DNA from 4 places in the Paenibacillus sp. T2-29 genome. Region 4 is predicted to be linked to each of the others. Evidence: riboswitches for the same ligand, from Rfam matches in the RefSeq annotation. Region 4 holds a riboswitch; each other region holds the start of a gene.
The links. A riboswitch is a leader RNA that binds a small molecule or an ion and turns the genes downstream of it on or off. The one in region 4 is predicted to bind cyclic di-AMP.
Positions count from the first base shown of each region.

Region 1: linked by a shared signal. The riboswitch ahead of ACU1JV_RS16025 (3D domain-containing protein) and the one ahead of ACU1JV_RS07035 (hypothetical protein) in region 4 are both predicted to bind cyclic di-AMP.
Region 2: linked by a shared signal. The riboswitch ahead of ACU1JV_RS27480 (G5 domain-containing protein) and the one ahead of ACU1JV_RS07035 (hypothetical protein) in region 4 are both predicted to bind cyclic di-AMP.
Region 3: linked by a shared signal. The riboswitch ahead of ACU1JV_RS17780 (TrkH family potassium uptake protein) and the one ahead of ACU1JV_RS07035 (hypothetical protein) in region 4 are both predicted to bind cyclic di-AMP.

Region 1 is NZ_JBREVE010000005.1:156,357-159,490, reverse strand. Features, by position in the region: gene ACU1JV_RS16030 (polysaccharide deacetylase family protein) at 1-395, shown strand, start outside; gene ACU1JV_RS16025 (3D domain-containing protein) at 592-1,260, opposite strand; cyclic di-AMP (ydaO/yuaA leader) riboswitch at 1,266-1,434, opposite strand; gene ACU1JV_RS16020 (amino acid ABC transporter ATP-binding protein) at 1,679-2,401, opposite strand; gene ACU1JV_RS16015 (ABC transporter substrate-binding protein/permease) at 2,388-3,134, opposite strand, start outside.
Region 2 is NZ_JBREVE010000018.1:81,178-84,311, reverse strand. Features, by position in the region: gene ACU1JV_RS27490 (HD domain-containing protein) at 1-153, shown strand, start outside; gene ACU1JV_RS27485 (TatD family hydrolase) at 196-966, shown strand; cyclic di-AMP (ydaO/yuaA leader) riboswitch at 1,167-1,447, shown strand; gene ACU1JV_RS27480 (G5 domain-containing protein) at 1,719-2,867, shown strand; gene rnmV (ribonuclease M5) at 3,013-3,134, shown strand, end outside.
Region 3 is NZ_JBREVE010000006.1:129,918-133,051, forward strand. Features, by position in the region: gene ACU1JV_RS17775 (CPBP family intramembrane glutamic endopeptidase) at 1-1,161, opposite strand, end outside; cyclic di-AMP (ydaO/yuaA leader) riboswitch at 1,423-1,575, shown strand; gene ACU1JV_RS17780 (TrkH family potassium uptake protein) at 1,985-3,134, shown strand, end outside.
Region 4 is NZ_JBREVE010000002.1:286,934-290,067, reverse strand. Features, by position in the region: gene ACU1JV_RS07050 (urease accessory protein UreF) at 1-271, opposite strand, end outside; tRNA gene ACU1JV_RS07045 (tRNA-Leu) at 535-617, shown strand; gene ACU1JV_RS07040 (glutathione peroxidase) at 766-1,251, opposite strand; cyclic di-AMP (ydaO/yuaA leader) riboswitch at 1,716-1,889, shown strand; gene ACU1JV_RS07035 (hypothetical protein) at 2,003-2,398, shown strand; gene kdpF (K(+)-transporting ATPase subunit F) at 2,583-2,660, shown strand; gene kdpA (potassium-transporting ATPase subunit KdpA) at 2,806-3,134, shown strand, end outside.

The sequences.
Region 1 (3,134 bases), on a different contig from region 4:
TCAGGAAGGCCACACCAGAACGTTTTCGCCACCAGATTACAAAAACAGAACGCATTTTAGAAGCCAGCATAGGTTTTCGGCCCAGATTGATACGACCACCCTATGGTGAAATCACAGAGCCTCAAATCCAATGGGCACGTCGTCATGGGTACATGATCGTCAATTGGAATGTGGACTCTCTAGACTGGAAGGGATTAAGCAAAACACAAATTCAGCGCAACGTGATCCCGGCTACCGGACCTGGCTCCATTATTTTAATGCATGCAGGTGGAGGTCAAAGTTCCAACTTGCAAGGCACTGTCCAAGCTTTGCCGGGTCTAATCCACTCTCTAAAAGCTAAGGGCTACAAATTTGTCACTGTCCCCCGGCTACTTCACACATCGGAACGAAAATAACAGCATGTCTAAGCTTCAAATATACCAACAACGTAAAAAGGCTGCCTTAACGAGCAGAATACTTCTGCTTGTAAGACAGCCTTTTTTAGCGATAAACGACTGGGCCTAATAAAAAGTCGTCCCAGTTATATGTTGTATGATAGATCAAGTTTACATAACATATATTATGTTTAATTAAATCATACTAAGCACAATGCTATTTATCAATGACGTACAGTTTCACATTCTGGAAGCCAAAGTCATTCACGAATGATTTATTGCCAGGGATAAAGATATCAATCCGCTTTCCGGTAATAGCACTGCCCTGATCACGGGCAACGGCCACAAAAGAACGGTCTGGCAAGCCGGGATGGGAATAACCTGTAACTAGCACCTTTGTTCCCATAGGAATGACTTTCGGGTCTACCGCAATTGTACCTAGCTTAAGTGGATTGCCGTAATAATCGACCGCACCCCATTTGCCATTTTCATCAGCTGCGGCAGAATATGCTGTAGCTTTAACATCAACTACTTTACTGTAATTGAATGTTTTGCCCCATGCTTCAATTGTTGGCTTCTCATTCGCTGGTGCTTTCTCTGTAAGAAGCTGTGGCTTCGAATCCGAAGCCGCCTTTACACTTTTTTCGTCTGGCACTTTAATTTGCAGACCTGCATATATGTTGTTGGACGCAATATCCGGGTTAGCCTTCGTCAACTCATCTACTGATACCCCATAACGTTGAGCAAGCAAAAAGAAGGTATCGCCTTCTTTGGCAGTATGAAGCGAAGCAGCATCTGCTACTCCAGCTGTCTGTGCCAGCCCTGCAATAGCTGCAGCAAGCACCGCAAATTTCATAGTTTGTCCAATATGTTTTAAATATTTCAAGATATGTACCTCCTCTGTTATGCCTGCGGAGTTAGCTGTCGGATTCGGACTCAGGAGAAGCCCTATGCTTGTGCAATTCACCCCTAGGCATATTCCACAACATCTTATGATGCATTGGAATCATTGCCGTTGTTACGTCCCCCGCACTTCCCATGGTTTGAGCCCAGCACCTGAGTATTTATTATCATTACTGCTGCCCCGGTAAGTTTTGGCTTACTGCATAATATCACAATTTTGTAACCTTATCTGCATGAAAATGTTGGTAACCTTGAATATCATACTATACTCGTTACAATTTTGTCATCAAGAATCCGTTTTCTGTTACGAAAATATGGAGATATAGTGACAAAAAGAGAAAAGCCCTCCGTGAAACATCATCACGAGAAGGGCTTTGTCAATATTTTATAAAAGCATTTTCTTACAGCACTTTAGCAAGAAAATCACGGGTACGGTCATGGCTTGGAGTACCGAATACTTGCTCAGGCGTACCTTGTTCTATAATTTGACCGTTGTCCATAAAGATGATTCGATCCCCTACCTCACGGGCAAAGCCCATTTCATGCGTCACGATCACCATCGTCATGCCGCCCTCAGCGAGCTTCTTCATCACGTCCAGAACCTCTCCAACCATTTCAGGGTCAAGGGCAGAAGTAGGCTCATCGAACAGCATTACGTGCGGCTGCATGGCCAAAGCACGTGCTATCGCAATACGTTGTTTTTGACCGCCAGATAACTGGTTCGGGTAGGTATTCTTCTTATCCTCAAGACCCACGGTCCGCAGGAGCTCCAGCGCAATTTTCTCCGCTTCTTTCCCCGACTGCTTTTTCACCTGCGTTGGTGCAAGCGTCAGATTCTGCAGTATTGTTTTATGCGGAAACAGATTAAAATGCTGGAAAACCATCCCCATCTTCTCCCGAGTCGCATTAATATTATGACCACGGGCCGTAATCGGCTCACCCTCAAACAAAATTTCCCCTTCTGTTGGCTGTTCCAACAGATTCATACAACGCAAAAACGTACTTTTTCCTGAACCACTCGGGCCGATAATGACGACTACTTCACCTTTGGCGATATCTATATCAATGCCTTTTAAAATTTCATTCTTACCGAATGATTTACGCAGTTGTTTAACGGTGATCACTGGCTCTCAACTTCCTTTCCCATAAACCCAACAGCTTAGATAAGCTGAATGTCATTACAAAATAAATAGCGGCTGCGATTACGAACGGACTCAAGCCTTCGTAGGTAATATTCTTAATGACCTGGGCTTGATACATAATATCCACCATCCCAATGGTCGAAATAATTGATGATTCTTTAATGATCGTAATGAACTCATTACCAATAGCAGGCAATATAGATTTAAATGCTTGCGGTAAAATGACATGACGCATTGCTTTGCCTCGTCCCATCCCGAGCGAGCGGGCAGCTTCCATCTGTCCACGGTCTACGGCCTGAATACCCGCACGGAAAATTTCAGCCAAATATGCCGAGCTATTCAGAGACAATGTGATCACACCCGACTGGAGTGGGGTAAAATTGATACCCAGCGTCAAAGCAATTCCGTAGTGAATGATCATGAGCTGTACCAGCATAGGTGTACCGCGCAGGATCTCGACATATGTGGTACCTAACCACTCAATGATACGTATACCACTCATTCGCAGCAAGGATATGATCAGACCAATAATGAATCCAAACAATACTCCGAGTGCAGACAACAACAGAGTGTAGCCAATACCCGTAGCGTAAAGACTACGATATTTCATAAATATATCTACAATGCTATTCGAAGAAACCTGTCTGTCGGCAGACAGTGCACTCGCTTCTGTAGAAAACTTCTCAATCGAACCGTCTGCTTTCAGGCGAGCCAA
Region 2 (3,134 bases), on a different contig from region 4:
GAGGTGCGGGAAATATCCGAAGTTTCAGAAATTGTACGCTCAATAAGTGGCATTCACCGAGGAAAATATCACATGTATTTTCCCCAGAATAAATTGAACGGGGTAAAAGAAAGGCTTCCTGCCGAAATAAGGAATTATTTTGTCAAACAATAGACAAATATATAGAAATGTAAGTAAGAAAAGGAGATGAAAACCTTGGATTTATTCGACACTCATACTCACCTAGATGCGCCACAATTTGACGAAGACCGTGAAGAAGTTATAGCACGTGCTGTCGAATCAGGAGTAACACGGATGATCAATATCGGATTTAATCGTGAGACCATTCCATCCACCATGAAGCTGGCTGAGACGTATGATTTTATTTATGCAGCCGTTGGATGGCATCCGCAGGATGCCATTACAATGCAGGAGGGTGATTTAGAATGGATTGCATCGTTATGCAGTCATAAAAAGGTTGTAGCGATCGGAGAGATCGGTCTGGATTATTATTGGGATACATCACCAAAGGATGTGCAGCAGCGGGTACTTCGAAATCAAATTGGCCTGGCACGTGAGCTCAACATGCCAATTGTTATCCATAACCGGGATGCACATGAAGATATTGTGAGGATTTTACGTGAGGAAAAGGCGGGCGAGATTGGCGGAGTCATGCACTCCTTTTCTGGGAGTTGGGAGACAGCTAAAATGGTGCTGGATATGGGTTTCCACCTTTCCTTCGGCGGGCCCATAACGTTCAAAAATGCCAAGCAGCCAAAAGAGGTGCTGGCCCAGGTACCGTTGGACCGTCTGCTTATTGAAACGGACGCGCCTTACTTGACGCCTCATCCGTTTCGTGGGAAGCGAAATGAGTCGGCACATGTGAGATTGGTGGCAGAGGCAGCTGCCCAAATTAAGGGAATTACGGTGGAGGAATTGGTATCCATTACGACCCAAAATGCCTTGGAACGATTTGACATTCAGTGAAAAAGCGAAGAAATCAATCAAAATAAAGAGATAGACGGAGCTAATTATGATTTTGTTGCAGGAAACTCAAGAATATTACAATTTTTTAACCGAATATTTTGAAAAATGTACTTGAAACCTGCTTTACAACATGCATGGAAACAGGATATCATCTTTTCAGTGAATTGTTGTTGAGTGTAAACATCAACAAATCATTTCATGAACCAGTCTCGCTGAGTCCCTTTTACAGGGAACGGGGGAACCGATATGGCTTACAGTACGTCCGGCGTATGTGCAAGAGATATTATCTCTTCAGTAGCCGGCTCGACCGAAATTCATTTCCTGGATGGGATTGAACAGGTAGAGAAGCCGTATTTCGATTTCTTTCTGGGTCTTCGGGGTGAATGTGAAGGCGACCGCCATGAGCGGTTGACCTAAGCTAGGGCGACTCTCTACGTCCGAACCCGACAGCTAACCCCGTAAGCGTAACAAGAGAGAAGCCATCTCGTGCATGAGTTTTCCCGCATATTCACACATGTCGGAAGCCACGAAAGAGCTCTCTAGTCTCTTTCTTTGGCTTTTTTTGTTGTGAATAAAAGAAAATCTGTCATCATACTGTGGTTAAACAGGGGAGGACAGCATGCCGCGAAGACGGGTACATGGTGCAGGACAGTCGCAGTACGGGCTTGTCTTGTAGAAAATCTGTTATAGTCACGTCAACGATCAACTATGTCTTACTCCAGACGGCGGGCTATGTAAGGAGGACGGAGGAAATGGGCATTTTCCGAAAAGAGGAGACCCATGAGTCACGCTCATCCAGCATGTCTTACGTATTACGTTGGAAGCAAGAGAATGTGCGCCAGGCTGCTTTGGTTGCTATTTTTCTAATCACACTAACGATTATGATTTCAATTCTGATGTACACGCAATCTAAAAAACAAGTCTTTTTTGTCATCGATGGTAAGGCATCTGCGGTAGAAACCCGGGAATCCAAGCTCCAAGATTTGCTCAATGAGCATTCTATTTCACTTCAGCCGCATGATACAATTTCCATGCCGCTAAACGGGGCAGTACAGGATGGGGATCGCGTAGTCATTAAACGTGCCAATCAGGTTAAAGTATCCTCAGGCAATGAGACGAAAAAGCTGTACACAACAGAAAATACAGTAGAGGGTGCCATTCGCACTTCGGGCTATAAATTATCATCAACGGATAAAGTTTACCCTGCGTTGGATGCCTCTGTTTCAGCTAACATGGACATAAAAATCGTCCGTGTAAAGAAACAGCAGGTCGAACAGAAAAAACAAGTGCCTTATGAGGTCATCAAAACGGCAGATCCAAGTCTCTATAAAGGCGATAATCGAGTCATTCAAAGTGGCAAATCGGGTGTGGTAGTCCAGCATGTTCAAAAGGTATACCATGATGGAAAATTGGTGTCCAAACAGCTGGTCAACAAGGAAGTCGCACAAAATCGTGTGGATAAGGTAATTGCGGTAGGGACGAAGAAAAAACCGGTCGTTCTAGCTGCTTCCATCGGCCCTAAAGATGCGGTTAAGGCTACAAAGGTTAGTTCGGGCAGTGCTGTCCGTAAAGCAGGTATTAATTTTAATTATAAAAAAGTTTTACAAAATGTCTCCATGACGGCGTACTCTGCCCAGGAGCCAGGTATTGGTACACGTACCGCCTCCGGCACGCGTGTCACGGAAGGACGCACCATCGCTGTCGATCCGAATGTAATTCCCATCGGCTGGTGGGTGTATATTGAAGGGGTAGGCTTCCGCCGTGCGGAGGATACCGGTGGCGCGATTAAAGGCCACAAAATCGATGTGTATTATGAGAGTTTAAGCCGGGCTAACCAATTTGGTCGTAAGCACGGTAAAACCGTATATGTTATCGGACCTGTAAAGCCGGAAATCAACTAAAACAGGTTGTGTATGTTGAGGACAATACGATAGTATTAACAACATAGTTATGCCATGCTAAGAAGAGGATATCCTCTTCTTATTTTGTTTTCAAAATCAGGGAAAGATAATATATGTTGCTGTGTAGCAGTGGAGGGAAACGAAGATGATCAAGGAAGTGATCGTGGTGGAAGGCAGGGATGATACGGTAGCCATTCGCCGTGCTGTCGAAGCAGATACGATAGAAACTGGCGGTTCAGCCATTAATAAAATGACGCTGCGGAAAAT
Region 3 (3,134 bases), on a different contig from region 4:
TAAAATGAAGGCCCACAAGTAACCGACATACATACTGCGAAGCACATACAATCCGTAGCCCGGCTCTTTAGCACGTGGCCATGCATTTAGTCCAACCTGACGCATAAGCCCGTCACCGCCTACCAAGGAGAAATAGATAGCTACAGCCATGAAGAAGGTAACACCAACCTGGAATACCATAAGAAATATAAGCATGCCCTTACTGCCTGCTTCAGCTTGCAATAAAGGTAGCATGTTCATTGTCCCAGCTATACTAGCAATAAAGTATACAATGGACAGAATAATACCGCGCACAAATGAAGTATGTCGTCGGGTGAGTGACGCATACACAATGGCAAGTACGCCTAGGACAAAGCTAAATAGGGCATAACCCGCATAAGTCATCCAATTCGCCCAGTATGTTTGCTTTTTAACATAGTCGGTATAGGACGAAGGGGCCGAAAAGCTTTGGGTAAACGAGCGAACATCCCCGTCTTCAAAAGTAAAAGCCAGCGTAAGTACCGAGGCGCCGATTTTCTTTCCGTCCACGGTATATTTTAATCCACCTTCCCCCTCAGTGGTCGCGAGCTTCAATTCAGATGGCTTAAAGCCAAAGCGTTTGATCCATATTGCTGCAGCCTGTTCCTTGGCTTCGAGCGTCATGTCACCCTCAGCTACACGTACAAGTCTGCTTCGTGCTTGTTCATCTGTAGAAACATCAGCCTGTGTGTAATTGGTGCTGGAGGTGATCCGTTTAAAGCTAACGACCTTCCCAGTGGATAAATCCACATGGATTTGCAGCTTGCCCTTCGCTGAGGAGTCAGGCAAATCAACCCGAAAGGTTTCATAAGGATAATTTTTTTTCCATGTACGATCGTACTCTTGAACCAATTTTTCTCTGGATAAATAACCGTACAAATCTGTTTCAGCCTGATAGGTTACGACGGGCTTCTCTGGCTGTGATTCCGTATAGCCCAGCTCGGAACGGGCAAAGTCCAGGGCGTGTATGACCGCTTCTTGTTTGCTGATGACCTTTGCATTCATCAATGATTCCGGACTTGGATTGCTAATTGAGGGAATAAGCAATTGAAAGATAAAAAAGCAAATCAGGCCAACCCCGCCCAGCAAGCCTAATTTTTTGAAGTTGGCCGTGAGCACGACCGGTTTCCCGATAGGATTCATGAGTTTCCTCCTTAATCTGTAAATAAGAACATCCATTAAAGATATCATACTGCACAGGTTCCCGCCAACAGACCAGCGATATTCATGAAAACAGAGTGAAAGCACTTTAAAGTTTTAATAAAATTAGATAAGCTGTGATTAACCGATGTCTATTCGCGAATTAAAGCCAATTTCACGTTTTTTCGGCGAAATCGGTTTTGTGATCTGGATAGAGAAGGATTATAATCTTGAGGCAATGCCTATGAAATATATGGGTAATGATATACATTTAAGCCGAATTTCTATGAGAAAACGGGGGAACCATGTTACTGGGGTGAATTTTACAGCCGATCCTGATGGACCGGAAGTGTAAATAGGGCATACTGTGCTGTCCGAATCCGTCAGCTAACCTCGTAGGCTGTGGACAGGAACCAAGTCAGGCACTCGGTTTTCCGGTGTCTTTTTTTGTGTGTATAAAAGTGTTTGGATTGGTTAGACCGCTGCGGGTTCAGATTATTCCTTCGATTGCTGTTACCCCCGGATTTTTTTTGATTGTATAAACCCTTTAATGGTTAAAATCCGGAGATAAAGGCAAACGCTTCGCTTCTTCAGAACAATTCTGCCCCCTTCGCTGCTGCTCGCCAATAGCACAGGGAGCCGAGTAGTGTTTGACATGCATTCTTCCTGTATTCAGGGAATGCTAATTATAGCTACTTAAGGTTTGGAAAATCAAAAAAATCAGGGGCAACGACGATCGGAAGATAAATGGAACGCGTAGCGGGCTTACACCGTATTAAGTCACTGTTTTTATAGTTTTAAGGATTAGGAGAGAAGTGATGAATAGATGAATCCCAATGCACGCTGGCTTCGGCTTTCTCCACCGCAGATATTCGTTGCAGGCTTTGCCATTATCATTCTAATAGGTAGTTTATTGTTAATGCTGCCCGTCTCTAATACAACTGGAAAACCACTTGCGTTTATAGACGCTTTGTTTACTGCCGCGTCCGCGACCTGTGTAACCGGACTTGTCGTTAAGGATACAGGGCTCTTTTTTACAACCTTTGGTCAAATCGTTATCGTTGCGCTGATCCAGATCGGTGGTCTTGGCTTTATGACCATGGCTACCTTGATTGCGCTGGTGTTCAAACGTCGCATTTCCTTGCGGGAGCGCCTTATTTTGCAAGAAGCGATGAATCAGACCTCTGTCGAAGGAATTGTTGGATTGATTCGCAAGGTGCTATGGTACTCGCTGATGATTGAGGGCGTATGTGCAGCTATTTTTTCGATTCGCTGGTCATTTGATATGCCTGTCGGCAGGGCGATTTATTTTGGAATTTGGCATGCCATTTCCATGTTTAATAATGCTGGTTTTGATTTATTCGGTGAATTTCGCAGCCTGACAGGTTATGTATATGATCCGATTGTTAATTTTACAGCCATGTTTCTCATTATTTCGGGTGGTATTGGTTTTGTAGTGATGTCAGACCTGGCAGATTATCGTAAGCGTAAGAGACTATCCTTGCATACCAAGGTGGTACTCAGCATGACAGCTGCTCTGATTGTCGTCGGGACGCTCGTCATTTTTGTATTTGAGTTTACGAATCCAAAGACGCTTGGCTCGCTTGATTGGGGTGGTAAACTGCTGGGTTCTTTATTCCAGTCCGTTACTCCACGTACCGCAGGTGCCAACACGCTGGACATTGCAGGCTTGCGGCAGGCTACGCAGTTTTTTATCATCATACTCATGTTTATTGGAGCTTCGCCTGGCTCCACTGGGGGCGGGATTAAGACCACTACATTTGCCCTGCTCATTGGAGCGGTGTTTTCGATGCTGCGGGGACGGGAAGATATTGTGCTGTTCAGGTACCGACTTGCGCAGGCACGAATTTATAAGGCTTTGACCATTACCTTGCTGGGGCTGCTGTTCGTGATTGGGGTGACGATGATTCTGTCGGCAACCGAAGATCATCATTTTCTAATGATCTTGTTCGAGA
Region 4 (3,134 bases):
TCACATAATGCGAGGAAGGATGTTGGGTGTACAGCATTTTATCAATAAGGGCGATCCGCCAACCGTCATTCTGCTGGATGGCTGCATACAGACTTTTGATGGCCATGCCGTCAAGGGTTGTAATTTGAGGATACCAATCGTCTCGCATAAAATGTTTCAGATCCTGTAGACTGTTCAAGTTTCCGTTACGGAAACGTTCATCCAGTCCGTAGAAACGGGTAAAACCACCAATGGGTAGGGAAGGGTCCAACAACAATGCGTAGTTTAGCAATCGGTTACCTTTATGCAGGATGGTTCGCCTCCTTGAGGTGAATATTTGTGTCAGTTTATTTGACTCTAATCTTATTTATACAATAATAATTCAATCATTTATGTAATATATATTTACACTTTGGGCTCTTTCATGTCAAATTAAATATTTTTATTGCTTATATATGTTATATAAAGTTACACTAAAAATAATTATAATATTATTGTTTACAAATTGTTGCTGAGAGAGTATAATAAATCTGTTGCCTCAATACATTATGACATGCGGTCGTGGTGGAATGGCAGACACGCTATCTTGAGGGGGTAGTGGGCGTATGCCCGTGGAGGTTCGAGTCCTCTCGACCGCATCATGTGTAATACCCAGTTGAAAAAGCATCCTGACACGTTTTACGTGAAGGGGTGCTTTTTTCGTTAAATATTTTTCGTTATATCATTCTGTTACAGAAGCGGTCATATGGACAGCGGACCGCTCGTTAACTGTAATGAAGAAAGATGTCAGTTTTTCCGCAAAAGCTTCTCAATATCTCCTATAAGCTTATCTGGAATGGTTTGCGGCGCATAACGCTTAAATACGTTACCTTCTCGTGTAATTAAGAATTTAGTAAAATTCCATTTGATCGCTTTGGAGCCTAATACTCCTGGAGCGGTGTGGGTCAGGTAGTGAAATAGAGGATGTGCCTGATCACCGTTGACATCTGTCTTGGCGAACATGGGGAAGGTCACACCGTAATTGATTTGGCAAAACTCGGAGATCTCCTCGCTGGAACCCGGCTCTTGTTTGGCGAACTGGTTGCTGGGAAATCCCAAAATTTCGAGCCCCTGTTCATGATACTGGTCATATAGCTCTTGTAGCGCCTTGTACTGGGGGGTTAACCCACATTTGCTGGCAGTATTCACGATAAGTAGAACTTTCCCTTCGTATGTGGATAACGGAATTTGTACCCCTTGTAGGGTCTGTGCATCATATTTATATACGGTCAAGATATCCCTCCTCATTCAATATTCTGCAATTAAATTGTAAGCAACTCAACAAGGGGTTGCAAGTCCGGAAGAGTATACGGGCATTGGACCATTGTAAAATCGTCTTTTGTTCAAAACGGTAAATCGCACTTCAAATGGAGCTAATTGAGGTGTTTCTTCTCATAAAAACGGGTTCAATCGGTAATTATCTGGCACATATAGCGTATTTTCTTTCCTTTTTGCAAATAAGGAGTAACTAAGCCATACCCTACGCCAATATTGACATGCCTTTCATTTTCAAAAAGGGGTGAAATACAGAGTTTTAAAGAGATACGAGAAGCATAGATGCCTTGTAAGCGTTATTCTTAATCTCCTATGCTCAAAAGGGTGATTTATAGCCCCGCCGTTGAGCTTTACAGTCTTCCTTGCACGGGTGTATGATTCAAGACGTAATTTCAAATTAACACCAATGAAGCAACAACGAATTGTCTAAAGCGCTGAATTTTGCAGTTGCAAAAGCGGGGGAACCAACGAGTATGTACGGCTTTGCAAGCCGTGTGTGTCTCATGGGGTGAATTTTCCGGCCAAGTGCCGTAAATAGGGCGACTCTCACGTCCGAATCCGACAGCTAACCTCGTAAGCGTACAGGGAGAGGCAACAAACCGCCGTGTGCAACCATGGTTTATTTTATCATGGAATGTATGAAGCCGGAGGAAGCCTTTTTCCTTCGGCTTCTTTTTGTTGTCTTTTTATACCGGGAGAGGAGCTACTGATGGAAGGTCGGTTAATTATTGTCACTGCACCGAATGAAGCGGGCAGAAGTTTTGTGAAATTGCTTATGTTTAAAAAATTGGCGTTTGCAGTTCTCACAAATAGCACTCAGGAGGAACGACAGCTCAAAAAAATGGGTGTGGAGCACATTGTGCGCATCAATACGATGCAAGCGGGAAAATGGAATTTTCCTAAAAAAGAAATTGGTAGTGTGTATTTGTTCGAAAACAGCTTGAATCTGACTTGCCGTTTCCTGCAAATATGTCGGCCACTAACATCAGAATTGATCTATGTTATTACGCACGGCTGTAATCCACAAGGAATTTATCGGGGATTGGGAGCGGACCATGTGATCTACACATTGAACGGAGAGGTGGGTTTCCTGCTGAACGGATAAGCACTTATAACATAGCTGGTTTATGATTTTATGATGGAATCGGAAATGACGATCTGAAGAGCGATATGGAGGGTATGAACATGATGGATTTATACATGCTGCTCATAATGGCTGTGAGTTATGGAGTGATACTGCTGTTTGTACGCTGGTGTGATGCGCAGACCTCAAAAGGAGGCCGAAGAGGATGATTGTTGTGCTAGGACTCACGGCTATTGTGTTCGTGTATTTAATCTACGCACTCCTGAATCCTGAAAAGTTCTAGTCAACTATAGGATCGAGCAGGCGGGAACAGCAGATCAAGAATGAAGCATCAGAGGTGTAGATTTTCGCAAACGTGTGCACTCATTGGATGTTCTGAATCAGGTCTGTTGTTCCAAATGCAGGAGCATTATAAGGAGGAATAGAGGATGGAGCTACTGCAAATTGGAGTTGTGATCGTCATATTGCTGCTCTTGGTAAAGCCGGTGGGCACCTATATGTATCACGTATTCTCGAATGAACCGAATCGGACGGATCGGATTTTTGGTGAAACGGAAAAGCTGATTTATAAGGTTGTAGGCTTGAAGAAACAGGACAGCATGCGTTGGACCACGTATGCTATGAGTTTCATTGCAACCAATGTGGTGCTTGTGGGGATCAGCTACCTGCTATTGCGCTTGCAGGCTATACTCCCAGGCAATCCGGTTGGAAACAGTAATATGGAAGCATCATTGGCCTTTAATACGGTAATCAGCTT